One region of the Venatorbacter sp. C2-1 genome, then DNA from elsewhere that is predicted to be linked to it. Evidence: predicted binding sites of a transcription regulator. Region 1 holds the regulator's gene; each other region holds the start of a gene.
What was found. The regulator FNR, encoded in region 1, switches genes on or off when oxygen is low (the NO sensors DNR and NnrR bind a similar motif). The targets are predictions, from matches to a motif close to TTGATNTANATCAA.

Region 1 (10,710 bases):
TACGTTCGCAGCCTGTCTGGCCTGAAGCACGATGCAGAAGCCGCTGAAAAAGCAGCGCCTAAATATCAGCAACTGTGTATGGCTTGTCACGGTGCAGATGGTAAAGGCAGCCAGCTGGTTGGCGCACCAAACCTGACTGACGATATCTGGTTATATGGCGGTTCTTCCAAGCAGATTGAGTTCACTCTGAAGCATGGTCGTAACGGTAAAATGCCAGCGCATCTGGAAATTCTTGGCAACAACGCTGAAGCCAAGATCCACCTGCTGACCACTTACGTTTACTCGCTGTCTCATCAGCAGTAAGCGCAGCAAGACCCCGGTCAGGCAAAACCAACCGGGGTTGAGCTAAGGCAATAAAAACAGAAAAAAGCGGCTTAAAGCCGCTTTTTTCGTTATAGCGACAGGCAACAAGCTATATAATTGCCGCGTTATATAGAGCGCTGTGGGGCCCTGCTCCGTCTCTGGTTTCGCAAAGCGCCGTCATGCACATCCAACCAAGGTGATTTGCCGTTATGAGTAATATTCCGGTCAAAGATGTCACACCAAAAACCCAAAGCATGTATGAAAAACGTAAGAAAATTTACGTTCGTGAAATTGAGGGTTTTTTCCAGAAATTACGTACATGGTCGCTGTGGGCGTTAATGCTCGGCTATTTCGGCAGTGCCTGGCTTAACTGGGAAGGCCGACAGGCCATTCTGTTTGATCTGCCGGCGCGCCAGTTTCATATTTTTGGTATTACCTTCTGGCCGCAGGATTTTATGCTGCTGTCGTGGCTGTTAATTATCTGCGCTTTTGGCCTGTTCACCATTACTAACCTTGCCGGTCGTATCTGGTGTGGTTACACCTGCCCGCAGTCGGCCTGGTCATTTATTTTTATGTGGATTGAAGAGCGTACCGAAGGTACCCGCAACGCCCGCATGAAACTCGACAAAGAACCGATGAGCGCGAGCAAATTCCGCAAAAAAGCCCTGAAGCATACTTTGTGGATGATTATCGCCATCTGGACCGGCATCACCTTCGTCGGTTACTTCACCCCGATCCGCGAACTGGTACCGGATTTCTTCACCCTGAACATCGGTGGCTGGGGTTTATTCTGGATTGCGTTTTTTACCGCGGCCACCTACATCAATGCCGGCTGGATGCGTGAGCAGGTCTGTATTTATATGTGCCCTTATGCGCGTTTCCAGTCGGTTATGTACGATCCGGATACCCTGGCCGTTTCCTACGATGTTAACCGTGGTGAACCACGTGGCAAACGCAGCAAAAAAGCCAAGGAAGAAAGCGACACAACCCAGCTTGGTGACTGTGTTGACTGCTCCCTGTGCGTGCAGGTATGTCCGACCGGTATCGATATCCGTGATGGTCTGCAATACCAGTGTATCGGCTGCGCTCTGTGCATCGATGCCTGTGACTCCATTATGGAAAAACTGGATAAGCCGAAGGGTCTGATCCGTTACACCACCGAAAATGAGCTGGAAGGTAAAAAGACTCACTTCTTCCGTCCGCGTCTGGTCGGTTATGCCGCACTGCTGCTGATTATGATGGGCGCATTCATGTACGCCATCGGCACCCGCACACCGTTCAAGCTGGATATTGAACGTGACCGCAGCGCGCTCTATCAGATGACCGCCAACGACACCGTAACCAATGCGTATACGCTGAAGCTGATCAACATGTCGCAAAGCCCAAAAACCTACACTCTGAGCCTGGATGGTCTGGAAGGTATGAAGATGGATGCGCCAACCACTCAGTTTCTGCGTGTGAACGAGCTGAAAGAAGTGCTTCTGACCATCGAAATTGATCCGGAAGAAGTGCATATGCCAGCCAGTAAAGTGGATATTGAATTCGTCATCACCGATGCCGATACCGGTGAAGAAGTGGCACGCGAAGAAAGCCGCTTTATTGCCCCACGCAATTAATCTGAGGAAAAGATTCGCCTCCGCGAAACCATGACCCGTGTCAGCGAATCTGACAAATCCAAACTGGAGACTGACCGCCCAAGTGGTTAAACTTGGGCGGTTTTTTTTATCCCGCCTGATGCCGATTGAGAAGTCTATGAACACCGAATCCAAAGAACACGCTCCCTGGTACAAAGAACCCATGGTGTGGCTGGTTGCGGGCCTTCCGCTATTGGCTATCTGCTGGGGTTTTGTGATGCTGACACTGGCCCTTGAATCCAAAGATTCCCTGGTCAGCGACAGCTACTACAAAGACGGCGTCAGCTACACCGAAAACGTCGAAGCCGATGCCCATGCTGCCCGCCTGCAGATCAAGGCCGATCTGACGTTCAGCGAAAACGAAATCCACCTGGCCCTGAACGGCTATCTGGATGAAGAACCTGCAACCCTGCAACTGCAGCTGATTCACCCTACCCTGCAGGAACGTGACCTGACCGTGCTGCTGCAACGCCTGGGCGATGGCCACTATGCCGGTGTCAATGAACTGGTATTGCCGGAACGCCGCCATATCTGGCTGCTCAGCCACGAACAGCAGTGGCGTATCCGTGGTACCGAACTGATTGAAGCTGACAAGGTTATTAACTTACACGCCAAATGAATGCCCATTCAGCCCAAGAGCGCTGTTTTCACTGTGGTGAAGCCACCACCGAAGGTGAGCGCTGGTCAACCCTGATTGATGGCCAACGGCAGCCGATGTGCTGCCCGGGCTGCAAAGCCATTGCCGAAACCATCGTCGCCAGTGGCCTGAAAGACTATTACCGCCACCGCACCGAACTGCCGGAACTGTCGCCGGCTGAACTGGAAGACAGCGATCTTTCGGCGCGCGAATCCCTCACCCTGTATGACAGCGAAGCCCTGCAGCGGCGCTTTGTCGCCCATCTGAGCGGCAACCAGCAAGGCGAAGCGGAAGCCACGTTTATCATCGACGGCATCAGCTGTGCCGCCTGTGCCTGGCTGATTGAGCACCGTATCAGCCAGTTGCCGGGCGTAAAAAACGCTGTACTTAACCTGTCCAACCACCGCCTGGTGGTACGCTGGCAGTACGACCAGATTGCCGTATCCAGTATTGCCGAGGCGATTTACCGCCTGGGCTACAAAGCCTCGCCGTTTTCTGCCACTGAACAGGAAGAGCAGCGCCATCGCGAGGGTAAACTGGCGATCCGCCGTCTCGCGGTTGCCGGTATCGGCACCATGCAGGTGATGATGCTCGCGGTGCCCCTGTATGTAGGCATGGCTGAGCAATACGAATTTTTTATGCGCCTGGCCTCAATGGTCATGACCCTGCCGGTGGTGCTGTTCAGCGCCCGGCCGTTCTTTACCGCTGCCCTGCGTGATCTGCGCACCCGTCATCTGACCATGGATGTGCCCGTATCGCTGGCCATTGTGCTGGCATTCTGTTCGAGCATCTGGAGCACCATGAATCAGGGCGTCGAGGTGTATTTTGACTCGGTCTGTATGTTTACCTTCTTCCTGCTGCTTGGCCGTTTTCTCGAAATGCGCGCCCGTCACCGGATGGGGAAAGCCGGTAATAATCTGCTGACGCTGCTGCCCAATATTGCGTTAAAGGTTGGTGACGACGGTGTTGAGCAGGTTATTGCCAGTGAAGACATCCGTATTGGTGACGTGCTGCGTCTGAAACCCGGCCATGCCATTCCCGCTGACGGAGTGGTGATCGAAGGCCGCAGCTCGGTTGATGAAGCCGCACTGACCGGCGAATACCTGCCCATCAGCAAGAAAGCCGGTGATCGCCTGATCGGCGGTACGTTTAACGTTGAAAGCCCGCTGCTGATGAAGGTCACCGCGACCGGCGCCGAAGCGCAGTTATCGACCATCATGCGCCTGATGGACCGTGCCCAGCAGGAGAAGCCGCGCGCTGCGCTGCTGGCCGACAAAATTGCCAGCCACTTTGTTGCGGCGGTGCTGATCATCTCCAGCTCGGTCTTCACTTTCTGGTGGCTGCAAGGCGATGAACACGCCTTTTTCATCGCCCTCAGCGTGCTGGTTGTAACCTGCCCCTGCGCCCTGTCGCTGGCTACGCCAACGGCTCTGACAGCCGCCACGGCCGCACTGCGCGAACGCGGATTGTTAATCAGCAAAGGCCATGTGCTGGAAGTTCTGCCACAGATAAACCGGGTGGTATTCGATAAAACCGGCACCCTGACCCAGGGCAAACTAACCCTGGAGCAGGTCGAACCTCTGGCGGATCTGGATGAAACTCAGCTGCTGGCCCTGATCGCCGGCCTTGAGAAACACTCAACCCATCCGATTGCCCGTGCCTTCCGCACCATAAAAGCGGCTGCCGTAGAGAACACCGAACAAACCGCCGGCCAGGGCATCAGCGGCCAGTGGAACGGGCACACTCTGCGCTTTGGCCGCGCCGATTATGCCTGGCCAGCAGCCCCCCTGACGGAGCCCGACAACAAGGCCGCTGGCCAGTGGCTGCTGCTCGCCAGTGATCAGCAACCGCTGGCCTGGGTGCGCCTGAATGACAGCCTGCGCCGCAACGCTGCGTCAATTGTCAGCGGTCTTCAACAACGCGGTATCGCCGTGTCTCTGCTGACCGGCGACCCCGGCGCATCCGGTCAGGTGGTGGCGGATGCACTGGGCATTACCGACCTGCAGACCGGCGTCTCGCCGGAACAGAAACTGGCCGCAGTGCGCGCCTGGCAGCAGGCCGGTGAGCGGGTCATGATGGTCGGCGACGGTATTAACGATGTGCCGGTACTGGCCGGTGCTGATATTGCTCTGGCCGTTAACGAAGCCACCGATCTGGCTAAGACCAACGCCGATGCCATGCTTACCAACGGTCGTCTGGAAACCTTACTGACCGCTCTGGATGGTGCCACCAAGACGCGCCGTATTATTGCTCAGAACATCGGCTGGGCTTTGCTGTACAATCTCATCGCATTACCGGTGGCAGCGGCAGGTTTTGTTCCGCCCTGGGCCGCTGCGATTGGCATGTCATTCAGTTCGTTACTGGTGGTCACCAACGCCCTGCGCCTGAATCGCCTGCCGGCTCCTGACTCCTCTGAGGTTTGATCGATGGATATCATTTACATCCTGGTACCGCTGTCTTTACTGCTGATCGGCATTGCCGTGCTGATCTTTTTCTGGGCGGTGAAGAGCGGCCAGTTTGAAGACATGGAGTCCCCCGCCCACCGCATTCTGTTTGATGACGATGAGCCGATAAATCGCCGTCAGGACGACAGCGATCAAACCCCATCTGACAAGCCATGATTGAACCCCTGTCGCTGCTGACCGCCTTTCTGCTCGGCCTGTTTGGCTCCAGCCACTGTCTGGTGATGTGCGGGGGTATTGCTGCGGCTATTGGCAGCAGCGCTGGAACTCAGCGTGTCCGGGTGACGCTGCTGTTTAACACCGGGCGCATACTGAGCTACAGCATCGCCGGGCTGATAGTCGCCAGCGCAGGTCTGTGGCTGCAGAGCCAGCACCAGTGGCTGATGCTGATCTTGCGGACACTGGCCGCGCTGATGCTGATACTGATGGGGCTCTATATTGCCCGCTGGTCACTGATGCTGACCCGTATTGAGCAACTGGGCCAGGGAATCTGGAAACACCTGCAGCCTCTGACCCGCCGTTTTATGCAATCTCCGCGTGCGATTGATCGTCTGTGGCTGGGCATGCTCTGGGGCTGGTTGCCCTGCGGCCTGATTTACAGCACGCTGAGCTGGGTTGCCGCAAATGGCCAGCCTTTGCTGGGAGCCGCTGCGATGTTCGCCTTTGGTCTGGGTACCCTGCCAGCCCTGTTTGCCAGCACACTGGCGGCCAATGTACTGACGCCGTTTCTGAGCAACAACCGCGTGCGTCAGGTTGCCGGGGGATTACTGATCGGATTTGGTTTGTGGACGGCAGCATCGGTCTGGTTACTTTCTTGACAGATCGCGCGCTAATGCCGAACATAGCCGCAACTGCTGCACTTGTTACTTACTCCGACACCGGGGTTTCACTCAGGAATCAGTCATGAAAACGACACATGTTGCGCCTGCTCCACTGCGGGGCACTCAACCACACTGCCAGACCTGCTCACTGAATGCGTTGTGTCTGCCATTGTCCCTGAACGATTCCGATATGGAGCGCCTCGACGATATCATCCGCCGTGGCCGTCCGATCCAGAAAGGTCAGCTGCTGTTCCAGCAGGGCGAAGCGTTTCAATCCGTATTTGCCGTTCGCACCGGAGCCCTGAAAACCTACACTCTGGCGAGTAACGGTGAAGAACAGATTACCGGTTTTCACCTGGCCTCTGAGCTGGTTGGCCTGGCCGGTTATGATAACGGCAACTATCCGTTAACCGCCAAAGCGCTGGAAACCACCACCGTCTGTGAAATTCCGCTGCAGCAACTCGACAGTCTGGCCGATGACCTGCCGGATCTGCGTAAGCAGCTGATGCGTACCATGGGCACCGAAATCCGTCATGATCAGAACATGATGTTGCTGCTCAGCAAGAAAAACGCCGAAGAACGCGTAGCCTCTTTCCTGATTGATATTTCCCAGCGTTATTCCCGTCGTGGTTTTTCGGCCAGTCATTTCCGCCTGCCGATGTCGCGGGTGGATATCAGTAACTATCTGGGCCTCGCGGTAGAAACCATCAGCCGCGTGTTTACCCGCTTCCAGAAGAACGGCCTGATCGAAACCCAGGGTAAAGAAGTGATTCTGCAGGACCCCGATATGCTGTATGAACTGGCCGGCCTGAATACTGAAAAAGAGTGTGCCGCTCACCCGCAAGAGTAAGCCGCTCACCCGTAAGCAAAAAAACCGGCCAGAGGCCGGTTTTTTTATGCCTGCCCTCTTATGCCTGTTTTCTGCTTATGAACACTTATGCAACGCCCTCTGGTACGGGAAATGCTTTTACCAGAATAAAGGCTGAACAGACGTTATTTTTCTGGCGCCGGTATCCAGGCTATCTATTGGCAATTGGTATAAAACCGCAGCAGATAAAATAATCTGATCTAAGATTGCAGAAACAGCGTCATTCAGCCGATATGACGTATAAGGAGGTGACCATGGGCATCTGCGCAAATGAACTGACCCGCTGGGTAATCCAGCCAACCCTGCAACGCATCGGGGTTAGTAACCCGATGGCCAGCACCCTGCTGCTGGCAACTGCGGCTCAAGAATCGGCTCTTGGATCGCATCTCAAAGCCGCCGGTCAACGGGCTCTCGGCATTTACCGCATTCACAGCCTGACCCACCGCCATGTATGGGACGCTTATCTGGCACAACAGCCTGAACTGGCCAGCACCGTGCGCGGCCTTGCCAGCCAGCATGATTTTCTCAGTCACCCTCATGCCGAGCTGACCACCAATCTGTCTTATGCCACCGCCATTGCCTGGTTTATCTATGCCCGCAATGATGATTTTGTTCTGCCCGCCGATGCAACCGCAGAACAGCTCGCACGTCTGTGGAAACGTTTTTACCATCCCCGCAGTGGTGTCAGCATTGAAGAGTTCTGTGCCAGTCTCGGTGCCGCCACCGCCCTGCTCGACCGTGCAGCCTGAGCAGGCGTACCTTTTCTCAAAGTCCCCGAACAACATTCCTTTTTAACTGCCTGACCTGCGCAGGCGGTTCCTTCACCCGATGCATTCTGCTATAAAGCGGGCGCAATTATTCAGGGTGTTTTTATGATCGAATCCGCTGCCGAGCGCAAAGAGCAACTCGAGTTCAACAAACTGCAGAAGCGCCTGCGCCGCAATGTCGGCAAGGCCATCGAAGACTACCGCATGATCGAAGACGGCGATAAGGTCATGGTTTGCCTGTCCGGCGGTAAAGATTCGTACACCATGCTCGATATTCTGCTGAGTCTGCAGAAAAGCGCACCGATTCACTTTGATATCGTGGCGGTGAATATGGATCAGAAGCAGCCCGGATTTCCTGAACATGTGCTGCCGGAGTATCTGAGCCAGCTGGGTATTGAGTATCACATCGTCGAGAAAGATACCTACAGCGTAGTGAAAGAAATTATTCCGGAAGGTAAAACCACCTGCAGCCTGTGCTCCCGTCTGCGTCGTGGCACCCTGTATGGCTTTGCCGAGAGTATTGGCGCCAATAAAATCGCTCTTGGTCACCATCGTGACGACATCATCGAAACCCTGTTCCTCAATATGTTCCATGGTGGCAAGCTCAAGGCCATGCCGCCGAAACTGCTGAGTGACGACCAGAAACACGTACTGATCCGTCCGCTGGCTTATTGCAAAGAAAAAGACATCGAGAAATTTTCCCAGGCACGGGGCTTCCCGATCATTCCGTGCAACCTGTGTGGCTCACAGGAAAACCTGCAACGTCAGAATATTAAGATGATGCTGGAACAGTGGGACAAGGAGCAGCCGGGACGCAGTGAAAATATCTTTGCCGCTATCTGTAATGTGGCGCCGTCACAATTGGGCGATACGCAGCTGTTTGATTTTGTCACCCTGCAGGATAAGCAGGACAAAGGTCATCTGTTTACCCGTCTGGATGTGGTTCAGATCGACTGATCTGACTGCTCTTTTTGGCTGGCAAAAGAAAAGGCGGTCATAAACCGCCTTGCAACATGCTGGTGACCAGCAGCTGATAATCCCCCGGCCCTTTCACAATAAACTCCATCTTATAACGCCGGTCGGTAATGATGGATTCGGCCATTGCCGTCAGGTGACAAGCATCAGGACTCAGTTGCGGCTGTGGCATCTGCAGATGAACCTGATACTGTCCTTCCAGCTCTTCTACCCGCACCGTTGAGATCGCCTGAGTTTCACTGCCGGCAATGCCTTTACGGATCCACTGCAGATAAATGCCATGCGGGCCTTTCACACTAGTACGGACAACGCGGATGTACCCCTCTCCGGCGTCAGACTTCCACGGGCAGACCCGCTGTACCTGATCAATCCAGACCGGCATTTTATAGACGCCGGCAAAGGGCCAGGTTTCGCCTTCGGCGGCTGCTTCGTTCTGCATCCCGGCGTCGGTGGCCAAGGCTGTCAACGTCAGAAAAGCCAACAGCAAAGCCATGATCGTGCGTACTGATATCATAATGATCCTCCTGCCATTAAGCCTAGCAGAGGTCAGCTTTCATGCTGTTGCAGAAGGCAGATACATCAGGCGGAGAAAACGGCCTGATTACTGCCGCCGGCATCCCATTCAGGGCGCTGGTAAGATACGCTGAGGATGTAAAAGGTTTCTTCTCCTTTCGGCAGGCGTACGGTCACTTCATCATCGACACGTTTTCCCAGTAATCCCCGCGCCAACGGCGCATCAACGCTGATATAGCCGCGTTTGAGATCAATTTCATCCTCGCCCACCAGACGGTAGCGATGAACCTCGCCATCATCGTCTTCAAGTTCCAGCCAGGCGCCAAAAAAAACTTTCTGCGGATCAGCCGGCAGACGATCGACCACCGTCAGAATCTCCAGACGCTTCAGCAGGAAACGGACGCGACTGTCGATCTGGCGTAATCGGCGTTTACCATAGATGTATTCCGCATTTTCCGAGCGATCCCCCAGCTTGGCGGCATCTGAAACTTCCTGCGTCACTTTTGGACGCTCAGTGCGCCACAGGTAATCATATTCCCGGCGTAAGGCCTGCTCCCCCTCCGGGGTAATCAGATGGCTGCGTTTCGGCAGCGGCTTTTTTTCCTTCTCACTCATAAACAACGGCCTGTACCAAAAGATTTCATGGTTTCGCAACACAGTCATGTCAGGGTGTCAGCATGGGCATGCCTGAACAACAACGTACAGCATTCCTCCAGAACCGGGAAAACCGGCAAAAACATCCGGGTGATGATGCAGAATGATCAAACGCAGTTTTAAAATGGTGACCGGTATTCTGCTGTTGCTGCTGGGAATTATTATTACGCCAATGCCGATTCCGCTTGGCATTATCCTGATCATTCTGGGCCTGTCTATGCTGGTATCGACTATCCCCAGAGTGCGCACATTTCTGCAGTTTCTGCGCCGTCGTTATCACGTGTTTTCGCACAAGCTGAACAGCATTAAACATCGCCTGCCGGCATTTGCGCGCCAGCTGATTGAAGATACCGACCCGGACCAGCCCTGAGGCCTCCCCGGTAAACCACCCTGTGCTAGCATAAGAGCATGAACTCAGATGCCCTTTCTCCTCTGGCGGCCAGCAACAGCGCCATCGACGATTTCGCTCCCCTGCTTGAACTGCTGAGCCTGTATCTGGCCGACGGCCAGAGCCACAGCGAATACGACGTGCTGTGCTGGCTGCAGGCACCCGAACAGGGAATTTTCCGCCCCGACGCTCTGCGCGATTCACTCACCATGTTCCGCAGCCATTTTATTCTGATGCATTGCCTCTACCGCCTGCAGCAGCAATGGGCTGATGAGCAATCTGCCCTGCTGGAAATCAGCGCACTCAGTATCCGCCGCTCGCCCTGGCCCGATAACGCCCGCAACACCGAGCTGGCCGAACATCAGCCGCTGGCACAGTATTACCTCGATCTCAGCCAGCTGAATACCGCTCAGGAAGAGGTGGATGAACTGCTGCGCTGCTTCTGGCAAAAGATGTTACAGCCCGAACAGGAAGATCGGGACATTGCTGAACTGGAACTCAGTAAGCCCGTGACAGGGGCAGAGATTCGATTACAATATCGCCGCCTGGCGATGCAGCATCATCCTGACCGTGGCGGTGATGAAACCCGTTTCCGCACCATTCAGGCGGCCTTTCAACGACTCAAGCACCGGTATTCATGATTAAGTTTTCTCTCCCGTTTGTTCTCTTCGCACTGTTTTTCTCTGCA
Region 2 (10,710 bases), 1.1 Mb from region 1:
CCCGTGACTGGATTGCGCTGCAATTACACGAAACCCAGGCGCTGATTGATTTACCGGTATTAAAAGGCGCGATACAGGCGGTAACTGCAGCCGATGAAAAAGCCTGGGAAATCTGGAACGATTTAATTCTGGCCAGCCGCGAAACCAGTGAATTACGCCTTACCGATACCGCCATGGGCGAAGCACTGGTGCGTTTATTAAAACAGCTGGACGTTAAACTGCCGCGCTATGCCAGTGAGGCAGAGGGCGATGTCAGCTTTGTTGCGCTCTATGCCTATCCGGCGGTGCAGTGGCAGATTCCGTTTACTGCCGCCGCCACCGGTCTGACCTTCGCTTGGCTGGAAAATCAGATTGCCGCTGCTACCAAACTGGTACCCCTGGGTCAAACCCAGGCACAGCAATTATTAAGTGATTTACAGACGCTGATTCCGGCCACGATCCGCACTGCAGAAGACGTGGATGAAGCAGAAATCGGCGGCTCGTTACCGGCACTGGCGATTGCCAGTGCGCAGCATGAGACACAGTACACGCGCCTGTTCCGATCATGAGGGCTGGTTGCATTGTCAGGACTTTGTTAAAAATTTTCTCAGGATGCTCATGTAGGCTAACTACACTGCGCTCCTTCGATAATTTTTGCCGCGTCCTGACTGCTTCACTAACGCCCTCATCGCTGGCTGTATTACACGATTAAAAATTCAAGCAAGACTCAGAATTACTGGAGAAAAAAATGAAAAAACAAACATTACGCGTCGGTGTCGGTGGTCCGGTCGGCTCCGGCAAAACAGCATTATTACGCTCACTCTGTTCTGCTCTGCGTGATCACTACAATATTGCAGTAGTAACCAACGATATTTACACCAAAGAAGATGCCGAGTTCTTAACCCGTAACGAAGCGTTGTCAGCCGACCGCATCATGGGGGTGGAAACCGGTGGTTGTCCGCACACCGCGATCCGTGAAGATGCCTCGATGAATCTGGCCGCTATTGACGTATTAATGAAACGTCATGGCGATCTGGACGTGGTGTTTGTTGAAAGCGGCGGCGATAACCTGAGTGCAACCTTCAGCCCGGAATTATCCGACCTGACCATTTATGTGATCGACGTATCCGCCGGTGACAAAATTCCGCGTAAGGGTGGCCCGGGTATTACCCGCTCCGATTTACTGGTGATTAATAAAACCGATCTGGCGCCACTGGTGGGTGCCGATCTGGATGTGATGGACCGCGATGCGAAAAAAATGCGCGGTGAACGCCCTTTTGTATTTTCGAACCTGAAAAAGGCGCAGGGGCTGGACGATATTATTCAGTTTATTGTGACCGAGGGGATGCTGGAGCAAAAAGAGATCCCACCAGCCAAGGCGGTCGTCTGATCTGAGCTGCTGCGCTTAGTGATACGGCGTTAAAAATGCTTTCGGGATGCTCATGCAGGCCAACTGCACTCCGCTCCCTCAGTTATTTTTGCCTTGTCTCACCGGCGCTCGCGACGCTCAGACAATCTGTGTTGCCGGTTATTTAAATTTGTAAAAAACTCCTGAGGAGAATCCTATGAAAAAAGTTCTGATCTCTGCCGCCGCCCTGCTGATGCCAGCCGCGGCCTTTGCTCATACCGGCCATGAAGTGTCTGGTTTTGCTGCCGGTATTGCGCACCCCTTTACCGGGCTGGATCACCTGCTGGCGATGCTGGCGGTGGGTCTTTGGGCCGCACGCCAGAGTGGTGCTGCCCGCTGGGCGACGCCACTGGCCTTTGTTGCCATGATGGCGGTGGGTGCTCTGGCCGGAGCCAGCAGCCTGCAGCTGCCGTTTACCGAGCTGATGATTGCCGCCTCTGTGGTGGTATTCGGGTCTCTGATTGCCTTTAACCTGAAAAAAGGCGCTCTGGCCGGTGCTTTGCTGGCCGGTGGCTTTGCCTTTTTTCACGGTTTTGCCCACGGCGCGGAAATGCCGGCAATGAGCACTCTGGCAACCTATGGCGCAGGCTTTCTGCTGGCGACTGCTGTTCTGCATGCGGCCGGTTATGCACTGGCCGCCTTTGGTCACAGCAAAGCAGCAGATATCAGCCGCCGCGCTGCCGGTGCTGTGATTGCTCTGACCGGTATTGCTTTAGGCGCAGCCTGAGGGCCGGCCTGAGTTGCTGCCGAACGGTTATCTGCTGCATAAACGCTTCTCCAGCAAAGGGTTATGCAGCAGATAACTGAGCCCCTGTGCCGTGAACGCTAATAACCGCTTTTCACGGTGCAGTCATCTGCTGATCATTTATTGATCTGAGTCGTGATCATGTCTCCGTCATAGCGCTACAGTAAACAGGTATCACCTGTGTTTGCAGCCCTTAAAGGAGGCTCCCATGAAAACACGTCATATTGCCCTACCCGTCTTGTCCGTCTTATTTTCCGTATCATTTTTACTGAGCACTGGTGCTCAGGCCGCCGATGTTCCTGCCCGTGGGCCTATGGCCTTCAGCGATTACGACACCGATAAAAACGGCAGTATTTCTGAAGCTGAATTCAATGCCGCCCACGACAAACGTATGCAAAACAACTCTGCCGCCGGTATGCCGATGAAAGGCGCCGCTAACCGCCCCATGTTCAGCCAGTTTGATACCAATAACGACGGTAAGCTGAGCGCCGATGAGCTGAAGAATGGCCAGATGCAGCATCAGCAGGAAATGATGGATATGCGTAAAGATCAAATGATGAATATGCAGAACATGCATAAGAAAAATATGCAGCAGTAGTCCGCAGGCAGGCGGTACATAAAAGCCGCCTGCCCCGATTAACACAAGACGCGACCAGCGCTTATCCGGCTTATACATAAGCTGAACAGTCAGCGGGCAGAAAAAGCGTTACACTGCAGCCATTACCTCAACAGCCGCGATACGCAACAATGCCTCAGCCTCAGAATGGCAATTCCTCCGCAAACCACCAGCCACCACTTTCTGCACATGAGTTACGGCCATCCTTTGTGCGCCTCGACCAGCATATTCCTGACATTCTGATCGACCTGAAATACGCCGGTTGCGATAACTTTATTGGTGCTGTGGTGGATGGTTACCAACAGGCCTGTGCATTGCTCAGCCGTCCGGCGGCAGAAGCTCTGGCCAATGTGGCAGCAGAACTCCGTCAGCAAAACCTGCGCTTAAAGATCTTTGATGCTTATCGTCCGCAACGTGCGGTCGACCATTTTTTACGTTGGGCCAGCCGTGCCGAAGACTTCCGCACCAAAGACCGCTTTTATCCCTCGCTGGAAAAGCCACAACTGTTTGAACAGGGCTATCTGTTCAGCCATTCCTCGCACTCGCGCGGCAGTACCGCCGACCTGACACTGGTCGACAGCGACGGCCGGGAGCTGGATATGGGTACCATCTTTGATTTCTTTGGCCCGCAATCCTGGCCGGAGTCGGCGGACGTCAGCCCAGTCCAGCGCGCCAACCGCGATTTACTGCAGAGTGTTATGCGTCGCCACGGTTTTACAGGTGTGCGGGAAGAGTGGTGGCACTTTACCCTCGGCGATGAACCCTACCCCGATCAGTATTTTGATTTTCTGCCAACAGCAGAATACACAGAAGAGTAAACCACTAAAGACTCCGTACGGCAGCATGGTTTTACTCATATCAGACTAAAACCTGCCGCCTGTTACCGTATTTATACCTAGCACCCCCTCTTATAAACCCGACTGGCGGCCGCCCGAGCCACGCAGTATGCTGGTCTATTACCATTAATAAAGGTAGGGGTATGTTTTCTTCCGTTTTTTTCCGGCGCTGGCGTGGGCCGCTGATTTTAGGTGCCGACATTCTGCTGTTTGCGCTGTTGCTCAAAACTCTGCCCTTTGCTCCGGCGGTGGTCACCGGGCTGAGTATTCTGGTGTTTGTTGCCGTGCTGTGGCTGACCGAAGCCATTCATGTATCGGTAACCGCATTACTGGTACCCATTCTGGCCGTCGGTTTCGGCATCTTTAAAACACCCCAGGCACTGGGTAACTTTGCCGACCCTATTATCTTTTTGTTTCTCGGTGGCTTTGCCCTGGCTTCAGCACTGCATGCTCAGGAGCTCGACCGTGCTATCGCCAATAAAGTACTGAATATTGCCCGTGGCCGTCTGGTCATTGCGGTGCTGATGATGTTTGCCGTATCGGCCGGCCTGTCGATGTGGGTCAGTAACACAGCAACAGCTGCCATGATGCTGCCGTTGGTGCTGGGTATGCTCAGCCAGCTTGACCGCGAAAAACATCACCGCACCTATGTATTTACCCTGCTCGGCGTTGCCTACTGCGCCAGTATTGGTGGTATTGCCACACTGGTTGGCAGCCCGCCGAATGCCATTGCAGCGGCACAAAATGGCATGACATTTGTGGATTGGATGAAACTGGCGTTGCCGGTTACGCTGGTTCTGCTGCCGGTTGCTGTCGGCGTACTGTACTGGGTACTTAAGCCCGATCTGAACCAACGCTTCAGCGTGCAGAAAAGTACTCTGGTCTGGGATAACAACAAACGTATTACCCTCGCCATTTTTACCCTGACCGTACTGTGCTGGATATTCAGTGCGCCGTTAAACTCCTGGCTTGGTGGCCTTGCCTCCTTTGATAGCGTTATTGGCATCAGTGCGATAATCGCGCTCGCGGTCAGCGGCGTTGTAACCTGGAAAGACATTGAAAAAACCACCGACTGGAGTGTGCTGTTATTGTTCGGTGGTGGTCTGTGCCTCAGCGCAATTTTAAAAACCACCGGCACCAGTGAATTTCTGGCGCACAGTATCGGCGATTTTCTTCACTCCGGCGGCACTCTCGTAGCACTGCTGAGTATTGTGACCTTCGTGGTGTTTCTTACCGAGTTTGCCAGCAACACCGCCAGCGCCGCACTGTTAGTACCGGTGTTTGCGGCCATTGCCGACAGTCTGGGTGTATCACCCGTTATTCTGTCTGCACTGATTGCTATCGCCGCATCCTGCGCCTTTATGCTGCCGGTCGCCACGCCGCCCAATGCCATCGTGTTTGGCAGCGGTTATGTGCAGCAAAGTGAAATGATGCGTGCAGGCATCTGGCTTAACCTGGCCTGCATTATTGTACTGACCCTGTTCGCCTGGTTGTTCTGGTAAATACAAGCCCGTAAAAACGTATAAAAAAACGGCTGTCCGCCAAAAGCGTCAGCCGTTTTTTATGCCAGAGAGTATGATCAGGCGTTGGAAGTGTTGTTACCAAAAATCCGCTTTAACGCCGAATTAATCCAGCCTTCTTCCCGTTTCAGTACTTTTTTTACCACCGGCACATAATCAACATCTTCGTGGCGGATATGCTGAATAAGCCACGCCATTAATGATGTACGTACCCGGCGGGCGATACCAAAAGGATCACGACCGCTGGTCAGCTCTTCCTGCATACGGGAAATTTTATCTTCAAAGCGGCGATGCACCATCTGGTGCGCACTCAGCAAAACATAGCCCGCCTGATTCATTAACTGTTCTTCAAAGGCAAAATGGTCAAGGGTGTAGTCGCGCAGGCGCTCCATAACATCAAAGACTTCATCAACATCTTCAGAACCAATAGCATGGGTCAGATCATTGATGTACTGCACAATCTGCCGATGCTGAGCATCAATTACCTCAATTCCCAGATTAAGGTCAGCGGTCCACTCATACATATCCATAGCCGGAACATCCTGTCGCTGTTGTTTTTATTAATAGACTCCGGCGAGTCTAGAGAAATGGCCTGATCAGAAATTGACCTGAATCAATTCACACACACTTTGAATGGTTAAATTCACGCAAAATAAAACGTCCATCACATTTACGATTCCTGCCAATTCCCTGCATGACGCCCCCTTCTCACTGCCCTATGATGCATGCCTGAAAATGGCTTTTCTGCGGAAACACTATGCAGAAAGACCGGCATAAAAATACAACGAGGATACTATGAAAGCCTTCTGGACCCTGTTCACCGCCCTGATGCTTACCTTCGGACTCGCCAGCACCGCCGATGCGGCACGCTTTGGCTCCGGTGGTTTTGGCAAAACCAAATCTGTACCTTTCCAGCAGAAAAAAGCCACCCCGGATCAGACCCAGAAACAGCAGCCAGCCAATAGCGCCCGTCCGGGCAGTGGCCTGGGTAAAGGCCTGCTGGGTGGCCTTCTGGCCGGTGGTCTGTTCGCCTACCTGCTGGGCAGCGGCGCGTTTGAAGGCATTCAGATGATGGATATTCTGCTGCTGGCGCTGGTTGGCTTTGTTCTGTTTAAGCTGTTGCGTGGCCGCGCCGCTCAGCACAATGCGCCACAGAGTGCTTATTCCGCTGCCGGCAATGCTGCCCAGCAACGCCAGAGCTTCGATATGGGCAACCTGGCCGACAGCGGTGCTGCTCCGGCCTCTGGCAACAGCGCCGCTTTTGCTGCCGAAGCCAGCATTGATCTGCCAGCAGGTTTTGATCAGCAAGCCTTTATCGACGGCGCCTTACAGCACTACCGTGAAGTGCAGGAAGCCTGGAATCAGGGCAACCTCGACACCATCGCTGAATACGTCAGCCCGGGCCTGTATGCCGCCCTCGCCAACCAGCGCAACCGCATGATGGTGCCACCACAAACCGAAGTGCTGGATTTAAGTGCCGAAATCGTCGCCGCCGGTCAGGCCGGAGACAACGCCGAAATCAGCCTGCTGTTTAAAGGCCGCGTACGCGACCTGCTGGAAAAATCCGAAGACGGTATTTTTGATATCTGGCATCTGGAGCGCGATCTGAGCAAAGACAACGCGCCATGGTTAATTGTGGGCATTCAGGCCGAATAACCGTCGCGGTAATTTTGCCGGAACACCGGCAAATGCTTTTTACCATGACAGAAACAGGGCAGCACAATGTGCTGCCCTGTTTTTTTATGGCCGCCCGCACAGCGCTACTCAGCAGAGCCTGAACCAGCCCGACTATGGGTAATACAGCATTGCCGTCTTGTGCCAGTTGTAACTGTTTCTATCAATTATTGAATCGCTCCATGAAGTTCAGTACTCTCAGACCTCTGCAGGGATGCCGCCATATCGTACGAACACACCGTCCGGACACACGCCCTCCCCGCTTACAATCCCGAATGATAAAAACACGCGATTCCTGCCCTGCGTATACAAGGACGGGCGGCAGCGTGTCTGGTAAACAAGCATCACCTGAGCGATTTTCACCGCCGGAAAAGCACTGAAAATTACCGAAGAAAAGTAATGTACAAATAACCAGTGTATTTTACTGCTTGCGCAATCTGATGCGCATTTACGCTCCCATAACAAAACACGCATGCGCAGATTGACACCTTCGGTCCAGAAAGAATGGAAGAAAATCAATTACTTAAGATTCTGCGAAAAGTGATAACGCGCAAAGTGTAAAGAGCTACTCAGGGTAAAAGCGCGCATGCGCGTTTATATCCTGACAAGAAAGAAAATAACGATGATTTTTACATCCTGGACAATGGGTTAGGCTGGAAATCTGAATAAGGGCTTAGGTGTGTTAATGAGCATGCCTACTAAGAAACTGTTAGGCATTACGCTAAAAATTAGACTTAGGCAGATATGAAAGCAAAAGATCCAGCGTGGAAAGAATTTGAAATTTCGGTAACTAATTTTATTAAAGCTTTAGATCCTGAAGCCCAAGTCACTCATGATGCGATGATCCCAGACAAGGATACTGGTACTCCACGGCAGCGTGATGTTTGGATTGAAACCAAAGTTTCAAAACTCTTTTCCTTAAAAATTCTCGTTAGTTGCAAAAGATATAAAACCAAACTTAATCAGCAGCATATCGATGCATTTATTGGCGAACTATTGTCCTCAGGTGCTCAAAAAGGCGTGATTTATTCCTATTCAGGTTTTACCAAGCCTGCATTAGATAAAGCAAAAGCTAGAGGTATTTCATGTTGCCGTTTATATCAGAATGAACCTGCTGATATTCCAGAGTTACTAAGCTTTCATGCATATCTAATGACACCTGCATTCCATTTTTGGGCTGCGTGGTTGGAGGTCATAGATGGTCAACCCAATACGTTAGGAGAGCTATTTGAGCTAAATATGGACCAAGGTAGTATGCCAATCAAACTAATAGACTTAGTTTTAAGTAAGCATGCCCAAAAGCGAGCGGGAGTTAGATCCAATGCTCAACAGACAGGAACACTTCCTCAAAAATGGACAGAAAGCATAAGTCTACGTAATCCAAATACTGGTAGTGATATGCTTAGAATTGAATTTGGTGGAGACTGGGATTTTTATGAAGCGACCTTGGAAGGGTATCTAATAAATGGAAGCTATGAGTTCACAGACGGTGAGTTTCATGGTGAGCAAAGTTTCCCCGAGGTACATCATAGCGGTCCACAACCAGGCAGCAATTGGAAAAGAGTTAAATCAATACCAAATAGCGCAGATAAAAAGCTATCCATTGGCGTTATATATGGCAACACAGAAAGCATAAAGGAACACTTACTAAATTGTTCTGAGCAAACTATTCAAAATGTGTCTGAGATTTTAAAAAATGCCTAACAAACGCAATCACAGGGAACAAATTTCCGCTACGCTCCAATTTGTCCCGTGTTGCGGGCGTTATGTGCAAATAGTGAAAGGAGAATAAATTGAGTTCTGATGATCGTGAGCGCACATTGGCTGATGTAGAAAAGACATTCTACGAGGCAATGAGTAAGAACACAGTATTTTCCTCCTTAAATCGTTCTGCATCTGCTCTTGAAAAGCTTGCCGTTAATACTGAGGCTTTAACTGCCGAGCTTAAGAATGCCAATGAATCTTCTACTAGATTAACCAAAAGTCTAAATTGGTTAACTTTTGCTGCTGTTGTAATCGCGGCTGGCGCATTGGCACTGGAAATATATAAACTATGCGCTGCCAACTAGCACATAACAAACCGCTTAAATACGTTCCGGCCACAAAAGGCGTGGCCTCCACCGGACTCGCTAACGCTCGCCGCTTAGCGGAGCGTTCTGTTCGCTAGGAAAAGACTCATGACCGACGAAGAGATCTTGAAGTTTATAAAGGAATTGGACGTCTATATCCCAAAAATTGGTGCAGAAGCTAGGTTGGTGGCTTACGGCGAAACTGCTCTTTATGCAAATAAAGAGGGATTCCTTCGAATGGCTGTAGAGTTAATGAAGTGCGCCTTCGAAGAAACACACCCTGATGCCTGTATGCATTACCTATTTGACAAGAGCTCAGACTTTGGGATTGATAACCTTGCAAGAACGAAAGAGCAGCTGGCTTCTTTCACTAGCTAGAGAAAAACAGAACAAGTTGGTGTTGCGGATCGCCTTCGGCTCCCGCAAACCAAAGCGTTAGGCGAAAAGCATGGAACTAATTAAGAACATCTATCAAGGCCAGCTTGACCCACCAGAAGGTGAGGTATGGTTTGGCCTATTTGATAAATATATAAGCTTTGCAATTGAAGATTCTGCTGACATTGAATACGCAACAAAATGTGCAGAATATTTGAATAATTTAAGCGAAGAAATAATTCGTAATATTTGTGAAGCATCAATTCGCTATTGCAATTCATTCTTAGACGCTATCTGCGAGCCTACAATTGAATTTAATAACTACAAAGATGTACTACCAAAAATATACCCATCCACACTTCTCATCCCTGATCCAGAAAATGGTGACGAACCAATTGTACATATGGAGTTAAACTGCGAATGGGAACCAGAGCATGGTATGGAGTGGATCGTGCGTGGCAAGGAAGTTCTTTATGTTGGCGCTTTCAATGGCACATACCCCTGGGCTGAGATTTCAAAGAGTGATTCATGGAACTACGCCTAACAAGTCAATTAACTTCGCGCCTTTGGCGCCGGACGCAGCAAAGCTGCGCCGGTTATTGAGGCGTTAACTGGCCATGAGAAACGAGCCCGACTTGAATAAACGAATAACTGAACTGACCGATAGTGCTACGGACTTATTGGAGGAGTTAGCCTCGCAAACTCAGCCTGCATCCAATCAACAGGTCAAGGATCTAGATTGGTACGCTTCTGAGTTGGCGAAATTAGCTTACGGAAATAATCGGCCTGAGTATCTAGTGAAGGAGATGTGTTCCCTTATATCTTGGTGCGGCCATATTCACGAGCCGGAAATATATGAAAATTTTGTTGCTTCACTAAGAAATCGCCCATTGGTGACGCCTTCATGGAGCAGCAGTTAACAAGCAAAGGCAAAGCAACACGTACCGCGCGCCTGCTTTGATCGTTATGTGCATACGGGGTATGGAGTCCGCACAATCCATTAGGTTTATAAAAGGAGAATAATTATGTTAACTAGATTTTTGGCAAATTCATTCGCTGGTATTCTTGAGATACTAATGTGGTTGATCGTACTCATGGGAACACTTAGTGCTGTCGGTTCTGAAATTACTGGCAATCCAATTTTTGATGCGGGCATTGGATTTATTTCTTCTCTCATATTTTCAGTAATATTCTTTGGCCCTATCATGCTGATTGTAGATTTAAAGAAGAGCGTTAACAACATTGAAACAATACTCAAAAATAGGAGTTAACATCTTGATTCAGGCATATAACAAATTGCTCAATGTCACCTTAATCCTCCTCCGGTTTAACAGACACCAAAGCTGAATTAATATCGCCCCACTCCGTTACCCCCTTAAAATAAAGTAATCTATGAAATTTTCTGAACCTGAAAAAGAAGCCCTGCTGGCGCTGAAGGGCGTTGGCCCGACCGTGATCAAACGCTTTGAGGAAATTGGTATCAGTTCG
Region 3 (10,710 bases), 360 kb from region 1:
GAAAAATCAATTGCAGTCATTGATTCAGGCGGCAGAAAAAGGAAAAGTCGGCAACCCTGCCCTGAGCGCTGGAGAACTGACCGCACGCATTATTAAAGCCAGCGCTTATCGCCAGCCGGCTATCGGGGCTGAATTATTCCAGCAGTACAGTGGCGAGCTGCCGGACATTAATGACATAGTTAAACCCATTACCGATTTTTATAAAAACCAGCTGAAGGCAGCCGGCAACCAGGAACTGGCCAGCAACAGCTTTAATCTGCTGCTGGAAAAACTGAACGAGCAAAAAGACACCCTCAACGACAACACTGCCAAAACAATGTATTACCTGCTGACAACACTGGAACGTAACGCCGAAGAAAATCAGCAGCAGGCAGCATTAATCGAGAATATACTCGGCCGCTATCCAAAGCTGTTTGCTCAGATCATCAAAGGCCAGCGCATTAATGAGGTACAGAAGAACCTGTGGTTTATCCGTTATAACCTGCCCGACTCCGAAGCCTGTACGCCAAGAGAATGTGCTGACCGGTTATTCGGTGACGGCAATGCCATGGAATTAAATGCTTACGGAGAGTATCTGGTTGCTTACGGAACGCGCGCGGCGGCTGCAGAAGACCTCGTTATCCGTAAATTGGAGCGTGTGCGCGTGCAGGCCAGCGGCCCTTACCGCACGACCATGAAACGCCATCTGATCACCGTACTGGGAAATATCCGCACCCAGGATTTACGCGCACAGGAACTATTGATAGAAAGCCTCGGCGATCTTGATCATAAAATTCCGGAAGAGGCACAAAACGCCCTGATTAAATTAGGCAGAGGTGTGCAGGAAAAGATGATGTCGATGATTTCCACCTACGAACCTCTGGTGCAGCGCCGCATGGTTGAGACCTTAGGAAAAATGCAGCCGGATACAGACATTGTGAATTTTCTTAAACGCATTCCTCAGAACGATCAATATATGCGCTTTGCCGTTGAAGATGCACTGCGCGACCAGCAGCGGGCGCTTTAAAAAACATAAGGCACAGCCTTTGGGCTGTGCCTTAGCTTGTATGCCCACTACCATGTACAAATATTTCAGCGACGCTCCATACTCAGAGATTCATCAACTCTTCATATTGATGAGTAATGGCATCCATTTTCCACAAAATGGATTCTGTCGTTACAGCGATAACCGTCGGCACATAACGGCCTTCCTTATTTAAGGCAAAACCGGTCTGGGAAAAAGTCCATTGCGAATCAACCCTGGCCAACGCCTGACGAATCTGTTCGGTACTCTCAGGGCTACCCTGCAATTGCGTCATGGCCAATGAAAATTGCTGCACAGCCTGCTCAAATTCGGCCTTTAACCCCTCATCCTGAACATTCCAATAAAGAGCAAAATAAGCTTTGGCAATTTTCTGCGATAGCATCCGTTGTCGTCCGGCAATATTAATCAGCAGAGCTTCGGGCCTGTTGGTGGCTTGAGTAATGGCCTGACTGATGGCATGAGTAGTTTGCTCACATAAAGCCAGCAAGCGATTATTATCCTGCAACAAGGTTTTTGCCTGATCTTTTTGTGGTGTGGACAGCAGCATCTGGCGCTGCTGTTGCCACAAAGATTCGATCTGGCGTAACGATTTTTGCAAATCAGAATCTGCAGCATAATCAAGCAGCTGCTGCAAGTGTTGTTCAAATTCCGCAACACTTTCATCCAATTGCTGATGGGCCTTATCGGGGCGAATAGCAGCGCCAACCGCCAGATAATTTTTCATAACCCGCTGCGACAAATAACGCAGACTACCGGCATAATTAACGGCTTCCGCATCATTTAACCTCTCAGCAGCCTGACTTACCCCAACGCCTGGCAACAGCAACAAAAGAACCAGCAAGAACCGACGCATACATTAGCCATCCATATAAAAAGATTACTCATGTTAAATACGTCGTAAGGTCAAACCCTGACTTACAGCAAGACCGAACCTTTGCCATACGGGCCATTAATGAGTATGGAGTACTCCGGCCGGAGTACCCCTATAAGGAATGTTGCTTCAGAGATGGATGTTGTCGGCAGGAATATGCACATTACCTTCCATAATTATCCGCGCACTGCGGCTCATTACAGCTTTGGTCGCCGTCCATTCGCCATCAACCAACGCCGCCGCTGCACCCACGCGTAATGTACCGGACGGATGACCAAAGGTTACGGAGTCACGTTCGGTACCGCCGGCCGCCAGATTCACCAGCGTACCAGGTACCGCCGCCGCCGTTGCGATGGCCACCGACGCCGTACCCATCATCGCATGGTGTAATTTCCCCATGGATAACGCACGTACGCAGACATCGATATCGGCTGCAGAAATCTGTTTGCCACTGGATGCTTCGTAATCCGTTGCAGGTGCCACGAAAGCAATTTTCGGCGTGTGTTGGCGCGCAACCGCTTCAGAAATATCGGCAATTAAACCCATTTTTACCGCACCGTAAGCACGCATGGTTTCAAATTTCGCCAGCGCTTCGGCATCGGAATTAATGTCTTTCTGCAGCTCGGTGCCTTTGTAACCAATATCCGCCGCATTGACAAAAATGGTCGGAATACCGGAATTAATCATGGTGGCTTTGAACGTACCAATGCCCGGAACTTCGAGATCATCGACTACGTTACCGGTCGGAAACATAGAACCTTCGCCATCCGCCGGGTCCATAAATTCGATCACCACTTCCGCTGCCGGAAAGGTTACGCCGTCGAGCTCAAAATCACCGATTTCCTGCACCTCACCATCGGTGATCGGTACATGGGCGATAATGGTTTTCTGAATATTTTTTTGCCAGATACGCACAGTACAAATGCCGTTGTGAGGAATGCGCTCGGCCGCAACCAGACCTTTACTAATGGCAAAGGCTCCAACGGCAGCGGTTAAATTACCGCAGTTACCTGACCAGTCGACGAACGGTTTATTAATCGACACCTGGCCGAATAAATAGTCCACATCGTGATCCGGCTGTTCGCTTTTTGCCAGAATCACAGTTTTGGAGGTACTGGAGGTCGCACCGCCCATACCATCAATTTGCTGACCGTACGGGTCTGGACTGCCGATAACGCGCAGCAGAATATTGTCACGTGCTTCACCCGGCACCTGAGCGGCTTGGGGTAAATCGGTCAGGCTGAAAAATACACCCTTAGAAGTGCCGCCACGCATATAAGTGGCCGGAATTTTAATTTGTTTGGACATAATTATTTCTCTTTCAGGACGTTACTGAAAACGTCGATGCCCTTAAAAGAAAGGTGGGCAGCGCCCACCCTACTTTGGATTTTTTAAAACGCCGCAAAACGATATATTCTGCGGCGTTTCGGAAGCGCTCACGAGGTAGCCAGCTTCGTTATTCGCCCTGCAGGAAGTCCTGGGCGAATTTCTGCAGTACCCCCCCTGCCTTATAGACTTCCACTTCCGCTGCAGTATCTAAGCGACAGGTCATCGGTACTTCGACCACTTCGCCATTGGCACGGTTAATCACCAGGGTCACATCGCCACGCGGGCTCAGCTCACCTTTTACGTCGTAAGTTTCGGTGCCGTCGAGGCCCAGCGTCTTACGAGTGGTGCCGGCTTTGAATTCCAGCGGCAGCACGCCCATACCAATCAGATTGGTACGGTGAATGCGTTCGAAGCCTTCAGCGGCAATGGCTTCAACACCGGCCAGACGCACACCTTTGGCGGCCCAGTCACGGGAAGAACCCTGACCGTAGTCGGCACCGGCAACGATGATCAGCGGCTGTTTGCGGTTCATGTAGGTTTCAATGGCTTCCCACATACGCATCACTTTGCCTTCCGGCTCAACACGAGCCAGAGAGCCCTGCTTCACCTTGCCCTCTTCGTCACGCACCATTTCGTTCAGCAGTTTCGGGTTGGCGAAGGTTGCACGCTGTGCCGTCAGGTGGTCACCACGGTGAGTTGCGTAAGAGTTAAAGTCCTCTTCCGGCAGACCCATTTTGTGCAGGTACTCGCCCGCTGCACTGTCCATCAGAATGGCGTTGGACGGTGACAGGTGGTCAGTGGTGATGTTGTCTGGCAGCAGTGCCAGTGGACGCATACCTTTCAGCGTGCGTTCGCCCGCCAGAGCGCCTTCCCAGTAAGGAGGACGACGGATGTAAGTCGACATCGGGCGCCAGTCGTACAGCGGGCTGGCGGCTTTCTCTTTGGTACCCAGATCGAACATCGGGATGTAGATCTGACGGAACTGCTCCGGCTTCACGCTTTCTTTAACGATGGCGTCGATTTCTTCATCCGATGGCCAGATATCCTTCAGGCGGATTTCTTTCGCATCTCCGTCCACCTCAACTACAGCCAGCACATCGTTTTCGATATCAAAACGGATAGTACCGGCGATGGCGTAGGCCACGACCAGTGGTGGCGATGCCAGGAACGCCTGCTTGGCGTACGGGTGAATACGGCCATCGAAGTTGCGGTTACCGGACAGTACCGCCGTGGCATACAGATCACGATCGATGATTTCCTGCTGAATCACAGGGTCCAGCGCACCGGACATACCGTTACAGGTAGTACAGGCGAAAGCCACGATACCAAAGCCCAGTTTTTCCAGTTCCGGCAGCAGACCTGAGTCTTTGAGGTACAGCTCGGCCACTTTGGAGCCCGGCGCGAAGGATGATTTCACCCATGGCTTGCGGATCAGGCCCAGCTCGTTGGCTTTTTTCGCCAGCAGACCGGCCGCGACCACGTTACGCGGGTTAGAAGTATTGGTACAGGACGTAATCGCCGCGATGATCACCGCGCCATCCGGCATCAGACCTTCGGCTTCCTGTGCTTTGGCAGCCTCCAGATTACCGGCAATGCCTTTGGCGGCCAGATCTTTGGTGGCAACGCGCGCATGCGGGTTAGACGGGCCCGCCATGTTACGGCCAACGGCAGACAGATCGAAGCTCAGCACGCGCTCGTATTCAGCCGTGGCCAGCGCATCCGCCCACAGGCCGGTTTCTTTGGCATACTGTTCTACCAGGGCCACCTGCTCTGGCTCACGACCGGTCAGCTTCAGGTAGTCGATGGTCTGTTCATCAATGGAGAACATCGCCGCAGTCGCACCGTATTCCGGTGTCATGTTGGAAATGGTCGCACGGTCACCGATGGACAGGCTGCGCGCACCTTCGCCGAAGAACTCCACATAAGCGCCAACTACGCGCTCTTTACGCAGGAATTCAGTCAGAGCCAGTACGATATCGGTGGCAGTAATGCCAGGCTGGCGCTTGCCGGTCAGCTCAACACCCACGATGTCAGGCAGACGCATCATGGATGGGTGGCCCAGCATCACAGTTTCGGCTTCCAGACCGCCCACGCCCACAGAGATAACGCCAAGTGCATCCACGTGCGGGGTGTGAGAATCGGTACCGACACAGGTGTCCGGGTAGGCCACACCGTTCTGCGCCTGCACCACCGGAGACATCTTCTCCAGGTTGATCTGGTGCATGATGCCATTACCGGCCGGAATCACGTCGACGTTATCGAACGCGGTCTTGGTCCAGTTAATAAAGTGGAAACGATCTTCGTTACGGCGCTCTTCGATATCGCGGTTTTTCTGGAAGGCATCCGGATCGAAACCACCGCATTCAACGGCCAGCGAGTGGTCAACGATCAGCTGAGTCTGTACCACCGGATTGACTTTGGACGGGTCACCGCCTTTGTCAGCAATGGCGTCACGCAGACCGGCCAGATCCACCAGAGCGGTCTGACCAAGAATGTCATGGCACACCACGCGCGCCGGATACCACGGAAAATCCAGATCACGCTTACGCTCGATCAGCTGCTTCAGGGCATCAGTCAGCAGTTCAGGCTCACAGCGGCGCACCAGCTGTTCGGCCAGAATACGGGAGGTATAAGGCAGAGTGGCATAAGCACCCGGCTTGATCGCATCGACAGCGGCGCGGGTATCGAAATAGTCAAGACCCGTGCCAGCCAGTGATTTACGGTATTCAGTATTCATGTTCTCTCTCACAAAGCGCTCGTAGGAGTGCTCAAAAATTCGTTTAAACAAAAAGCGCACCGGCTGAGCGGTGCGCTGAATGGTTTAACGCTCGCCGATTGGCGGTACCACACGGTTGGCTTCGCCGGTGTATTCTGCGCTCGGGCGGATAATACGGTTGTCCGCACGCTGTTCCATCACGTGAGCGGCCCAGCCGGTCAGGCGGGAGCAGACGAAAATCGGGGTGAACAGCTTGGTTGGAATGCCCATGTAGTTGTAGGCCGAGGCGTGGAAGAAGTCGGCGTTACAGAACAGTTTCTTCTCGCGCCACATCACCGCTTCACAACGCACGGAAATGTCGTACAGATTGGTATCACCGTTTTCACCGGCCAGTTTTTCAGACCAGATTTTGATGATGGCGTTACGCGGATCGGATTCACGGTAGATGGCATGACCAAAGCCCATGATCTTCTCTTTGCGCTCCAGCATCCCCATCAGTTTCTGTTCTGCATCTTCCGGGTCTTTCATGCCTTCGATCAGTTCCATCGCCGCTTCGTTAGCACCGCCGTGCAGCGGGCCACGCAGAGAGCCGATGGCGCCGGTCACGCAGGAGTGCATATCGCTCAGGGTTGAGGCACACACGCGGGCGGTGAAGGTAGACGCGTTGAATTCGTGCTCGGCGTACAACACCAGAGACGCGTGCATCACGCGGGTGTGCAGCTCAGACGGCTTCTTGTTATGCAGGGTCCACAGGAACTGTTCGGCAATGGAATCGGCACCGGTGTTTTCATCGATGCGGATGCCGTTGTGGCTGAAGTTGTACCAGTAGTTGATCATGCCCGGGAACACCGCCAGCATACGGTCGGTGGCATCCTGCTGCTGATCAAAGCTTTCTTCGGTTTCCAGGTTGCCCAGCATAGAGCAGCCAGTGCGCATCACATCCATCGGGTGCGCAGAAGCCGGAATACGCTCCAGCACTTCTTTCAGCGCCTGCGGCAGAGTGCGCAGACCTTTCAGTTTGGTTTTGTAAGCATCCAGTTCAGCCTGATTCGGCAGTTTGCCCTTCAGGATCAGGTGCGCAACTTCTTCAAACTGGCAATTGTCGGCCAGATCTTTTACGTCGTAACCACGGTAGGTCAGACCGGAGCCTTCTTTACCTACGGTGGACAGTGCGGTTTTACCAGCTACCTGACCACGCAGGCCGGCGCCACTCAGTTCTTTTGCTGCTGCCATTGTTATTTCCCCTTAGCAGAGCGCCGGACGTCAGACGTCAGACGCGGATGTTCATCTGGTTGCGACGGACTCTGAGCCCGCCCGACGGGTGGATGTATTACTTGTTTTTACCTTCTGCGAATAACGCATCCAGCTTCTGCTCAAAATCGTGATAGTTCAGGTAATCATACAGCTCCATACGGGTTTGCATGATATCGACCACCTTGCGCTGGTCACCCTCTGCCAGGATGCTTTTATACACGGTTTCTGCGGCTTTGTTCATCGCACGGAAAGCGCTCAGCGGGTACAGCACCATGGCCGCGCCCCACTCACCCAGCTGTTCACGGTTCCACAGTTCGGTCTGGCCAAATTCGGTGATATTTGCCAGCAGTGGTACATCCAATGCTGCAGAGAATTTACGGTAGTCATCTTCGGTTTTGATTGCTTCGGCGAAAATACCATCAGCACCGGCTGCCACACAGGCCTGAGCACGTTCGATAGCGGCATCCAGACCTTCCTGCGCGAACGCATCGGTACGGGCCATGATAAAGAAGCTGTCGTCGTTACGGGCATCGACACAGGCTTTGATACGGTCAACCATTTCTGCCTGAGAGACGATTTCTTTGTTCGGACGGTGACCACAGCGCTTCTGCATCACCTGATCTTCAATATGCACGGCTGCGGCGCCGGCTTTTTCCATCTGCTGGATGGTACGGGCAATGTTAAACGCACCGCCCCAGCCGGTGTCGATATCCACCAGTAATGGCAGGCTGCTGGCGGAGGTGATGCGACGCACGTCTTCCACCACGTCATTGAGCGAGGTCATACCCAGATCCGGCAGACCGTAAGAGGCGTTTGCCACACCGCCACCCGACAGATAAATGGCCTGATGACCAATACGCTCCGCCATCATCGCCGCGTAAGCGTTAATGGTGCCGACAATTTGCAGCGGTTTGTTATCCGCCAGTGCTTTACGGAATTTCTGACCTGGAGTCATGAGTGACCCTCCTCTTCAGCTAAACGATTTTCCAGATTGGTCAGCGATGCCTGGATATGACGTCGCATCAGTAATTCAGCCAGTTCGGCATCACGCGCCGAAATAGCCTCAACAATTCGTTGGTGTTCCTGCAGAGCCTGCAGTGGGCGCTTGGCGCTGGTACTGGTCTGGTAGCGGTACATACGCACGATGTGGTACAGCTCGCCGCACAACATCTGATGTAAACGGTGATTCTGACTGCCTTTGATGATGCGGTAATGGAAATCGAGATCACCGGCTTTCTGGTAATAGGCCTGCCCCTGCTCAGCCGCAATGGAGGCTTCATGCTCCTGCAGCAGGCCGTACAGTTCCTGAATCTCGTCATCGCTCATGCGAAGGGCCGCCAGACGGCAGGCCATGCTTTCCAGCTCAAGACGCACTTCGTAGATATCCCGCAGCTCGGCCAGACTCAGCGATACCACACGGGCACCGGCATGGGGAATGCGCACCACCAGATGACGGGCTTCAAGCTTCTGAATGGCTTCGCGCATCGGCGCGCGACTGCCACCATAACGCTCAACCAGGGTCTGCTCCGACAATTTGGTGCCCGGACGCAACTCACCACGCACAATGGCGGTAGTCAGTTCCGCGAACACTTTGTCGGCCAGCGTTTGGTTATCATTCATCAGCTTTGTCTACAATACTCTTTAAGTTTGGCTAGGTTACGCCGATAAAATCATATTTCAAGCGAATTAAGACTAAGATTGTATACAATCAGCGAGAGCAGCCAATAAAACAGCAAAGTTGACAGCGCAAACTCTGGGATCTGCCCAGGCTTTGCGCTAACCTCGGCGCAGATTTCACAGGAAAGTGCCTTCATGCCTGCTCAACCCGCCGCCCCATCCACTCCCATTAATCGCCAGCGTATCGCCATTATTGGCTCCGGCATTGCCGGCCTGAGCGCCGCCTGGCTGCTGAGTCGCGACCACGACGTCACGCTCTATGAACGCGCCGCGAAGCCGGGTATGGGCATCTACAGCGTAGACATTCCCTGGGCTGACAAAAGCACATCCATTGATATTCCTCTGCGGGTTTTCACTCCGGCTTACTATCCCAGCCTGCTGCGCCTATACCGCGATGCCGGCGTGCGTACTGAAACCACCGACCATGCCGCCGCTTATGCCGATGCCGATAACCGCCTGTTTTTTCATTACGGCAACCTGCAGCTGGGCAAGCGCAGCCTGAGCTTCCCCAAGTTGCTGAACGGCCCATTGCTCGCCCAGCACCTCAACCTGTTCAACACCCTGCAGCAACATAAACACAGTCCGGATACGGATCAGCAGAGCTTCGGTAGTTTTCTGCAGCAGCACAGCCTCGACAACGATTACTGCCGCCAGATATTGCTGCCGGCACTGGCGACCGTGTGCACCTGTGACTACGACGACGTACTGGCCTACCCGGCGGACATTCTGATCAACTACCTGACCTGCGGTGTAATGAAAGACGGCCTGATGCGCGCCAGTGGCGGCGTCGATGAGGTGGTCGCACAACTGCTGGAAAGCAACGTCAGCCTGCGTACCGCAACGGCCATTGACCATATAGAAGAAGACAATCACGGCGTGCGCGTCTGCAGCGGCGCACAAACCGCTGTGTTTGATCGCGTGGTTATTGCCACCCAGCCGCATCACGCCAGCCAGATTCTGAGCAAACTGCCCAGCGCCCAGTCACGCTGCCAGCAGCTGCAGCAGATCCCGGTGGTTGAATCGCGCATGCAGCTGCACACCGATACCTCACTGCTGCCTGCCAGCCTGATGCCGCTGGCGCCGGTCAGTTATTTCTTACCGGGTGACGAGAATCGCCCGGAAGCCACCGTCGATCTGGCCAAAGCCATTGGTCATCTGCGCAACGGCCCGGCCATTCTGCAGGTGTGGAACCCGCTGCGTGCGGCCAATCCGTCAAGTGTGCTCGCCGATGTTACTTTCAGCCGGCCACTGGTAACCCTGCAGAGCCGTCAGGCGGTACGCGAGCTGCGCCGCCAGGACGCCAGTCAGCGTATTTTGCTGACCGGCTCTTATCTGTGTGATGGCATTCCGTTGCTCGACGGTGCCGTTGAAAGCTCCCTGCGCGTAGCGCACCTGATTGGCAGTTCACGCGCCTGGTAGATCACGCACTTGATAGCTTTTTTAGGTGTCCTTATTTCAGGACAGGTCAGCAGACACAAAAAAGCCGGCGCAATGCCGGCTTTTTATTCGCACCCAGATGCGTATAAGACAGCCTTACTCCGGCATGCTCAGCGCCTGGGGAGACACGATAATGCCGTTGTTGTCGGCATACACGAAGTGACCCGGTACAAATTCAACACCACCGAATTTAACGGTAACGTTCACATCACCCAGACCGCGCTTGTCGGTTTTCAGCGGGTGAGTGGCCAGCGCCTGAACGCCCAGATCAGTCTGCATGATCACGTCGACGTCACGGATGCAACCGTAAACGATGATACCTTCCCAACCGTTTTTCGCCGCTTTTTCAGCCAGCATATCGCCCAGCAGCGCGTGACGCATGGAGGCGCCGCCGTCCACAAC

Region 2: MT343_RS06230 (bacteriohemerythrin) is a predicted target of FNR. The motif match lies at 5,708-5,721, and genes of this name have one in related genera.
Region 3: MT343_RS09270 (type IV pili methyl-accepting chemotaxis transducer N-terminal domain-containing protein) is a predicted target of FNR. The motif match lies at 1,935-1,948, and genes of this name have one in related genera.

Annotation. Positions count from the first base shown of each region.
Region 1 covers NZ_CP094879.1:2,462,692-2,473,401, forward strand. Annotated here, with positions in the region: gene ccoP (cytochrome-c oxidase, cbb3-type subunit III) at 1-303, shown strand, start outside; gene ccoG (cytochrome c oxidase accessory protein CcoG) at 513-1,919, shown strand; gene MT343_RS10875 (FixH family protein) at 2,056-2,556, shown strand; gene MT343_RS10880 (heavy metal translocating P-type ATPase) at 2,553-4,997, shown strand; gene ccoS (cbb3-type cytochrome oxidase assembly protein CcoS) at 5,001-5,195, shown strand; gene MT343_RS10890 (sulfite exporter TauE/SafE family protein) at 5,192-5,854, shown strand; gene fnr (fumarate/nitrate reduction transcriptional regulator Fnr) at 5,940-6,707, shown strand; gene MT343_RS10900 (hypothetical protein) at 6,980-7,474, shown strand; gene ttcA (tRNA 2-thiocytidine(32) synthetase TtcA) at 7,598-8,449, shown strand; gene MT343_RS10910 (hypothetical protein) at 8,487-8,981, opposite strand; gene greB (transcription elongation factor GreB) at 9,047-9,595, opposite strand; gene MT343_RS10920 (PGPGW domain-containing protein) at 9,738-10,004, shown strand; gene MT343_RS10925 (DNA-J related domain-containing protein) at 10,043-10,663, shown strand; gene MT343_RS10930 (polysaccharide deacetylase family protein) at 10,660-10,710, shown strand, end outside.
Region 2 covers NZ_CP094879.1:1,374,336-1,385,045, reverse strand. Annotated here, with positions in the region: gene MT343_RS06260 (urease accessory protein UreF) at 1-548, shown strand, start outside; gene ureG (urease accessory protein UreG) at 728-1,369, shown strand; gene MT343_RS06250 (HupE/UreJ family protein) at 1,545-2,114, shown strand; gene MT343_RS06245 (EF-hand domain-containing protein) at 2,341-2,730, shown strand; gene MT343_RS06240 (M15 family metallopeptidase) at 2,880-3,566, shown strand; gene MT343_RS06235 (SLC13 family permease) at 3,728-5,086, shown strand; gene MT343_RS06230 (bacteriohemerythrin) at 5,164-5,634, opposite strand; gene MT343_RS06225 (Tim44 domain-containing protein) at 5,900-6,760, shown strand; gene MT343_RS06220 (restriction endonuclease) at 7,523-8,482, shown strand; gene MT343_RS06215 (hypothetical protein) at 8,572-8,847, shown strand; gene MT343_RS06210 (hypothetical protein) at 8,956-9,225, shown strand; gene MT343_RS06205 (DUF6985 domain-containing protein) at 9,296-9,766, shown strand; gene MT343_RS06200 (hypothetical protein) at 10,248-10,493, shown strand; gene MT343_RS06195 (helix-hairpin-helix domain-containing protein) at 10,615-10,710, shown strand, end outside.
Region 3 covers NZ_CP094879.1:2,100,513-2,111,222, reverse strand. Annotated here, with positions in the region: gene MT343_RS09275 (hypothetical protein) at 1-1,006, shown strand, start outside; gene MT343_RS09270 (type IV pili methyl-accepting chemotaxis transducer N-terminal domain-containing protein) at 1,089-1,877, opposite strand; gene prpF (2-methylaconitate cis-trans isomerase PrpF) at 2,025-3,203, opposite strand; gene acnD (Fe/S-dependent 2-methylisocitrate dehydratase AcnD) at 3,352-5,961, opposite strand; gene prpC (bifunctional 2-methylcitrate synthase/citrate synthase) at 6,046-7,173, opposite strand; gene prpB (methylisocitrate lyase) at 7,271-8,149, opposite strand; gene MT343_RS09245 (GntR family transcriptional regulator) at 8,146-8,814, opposite strand; gene MT343_RS09240 (FAD-dependent oxidoreductase) at 9,007-10,290, shown strand; gene rraA (ribonuclease E activity regulator RraA) at 10,405-10,710, opposite strand, start outside.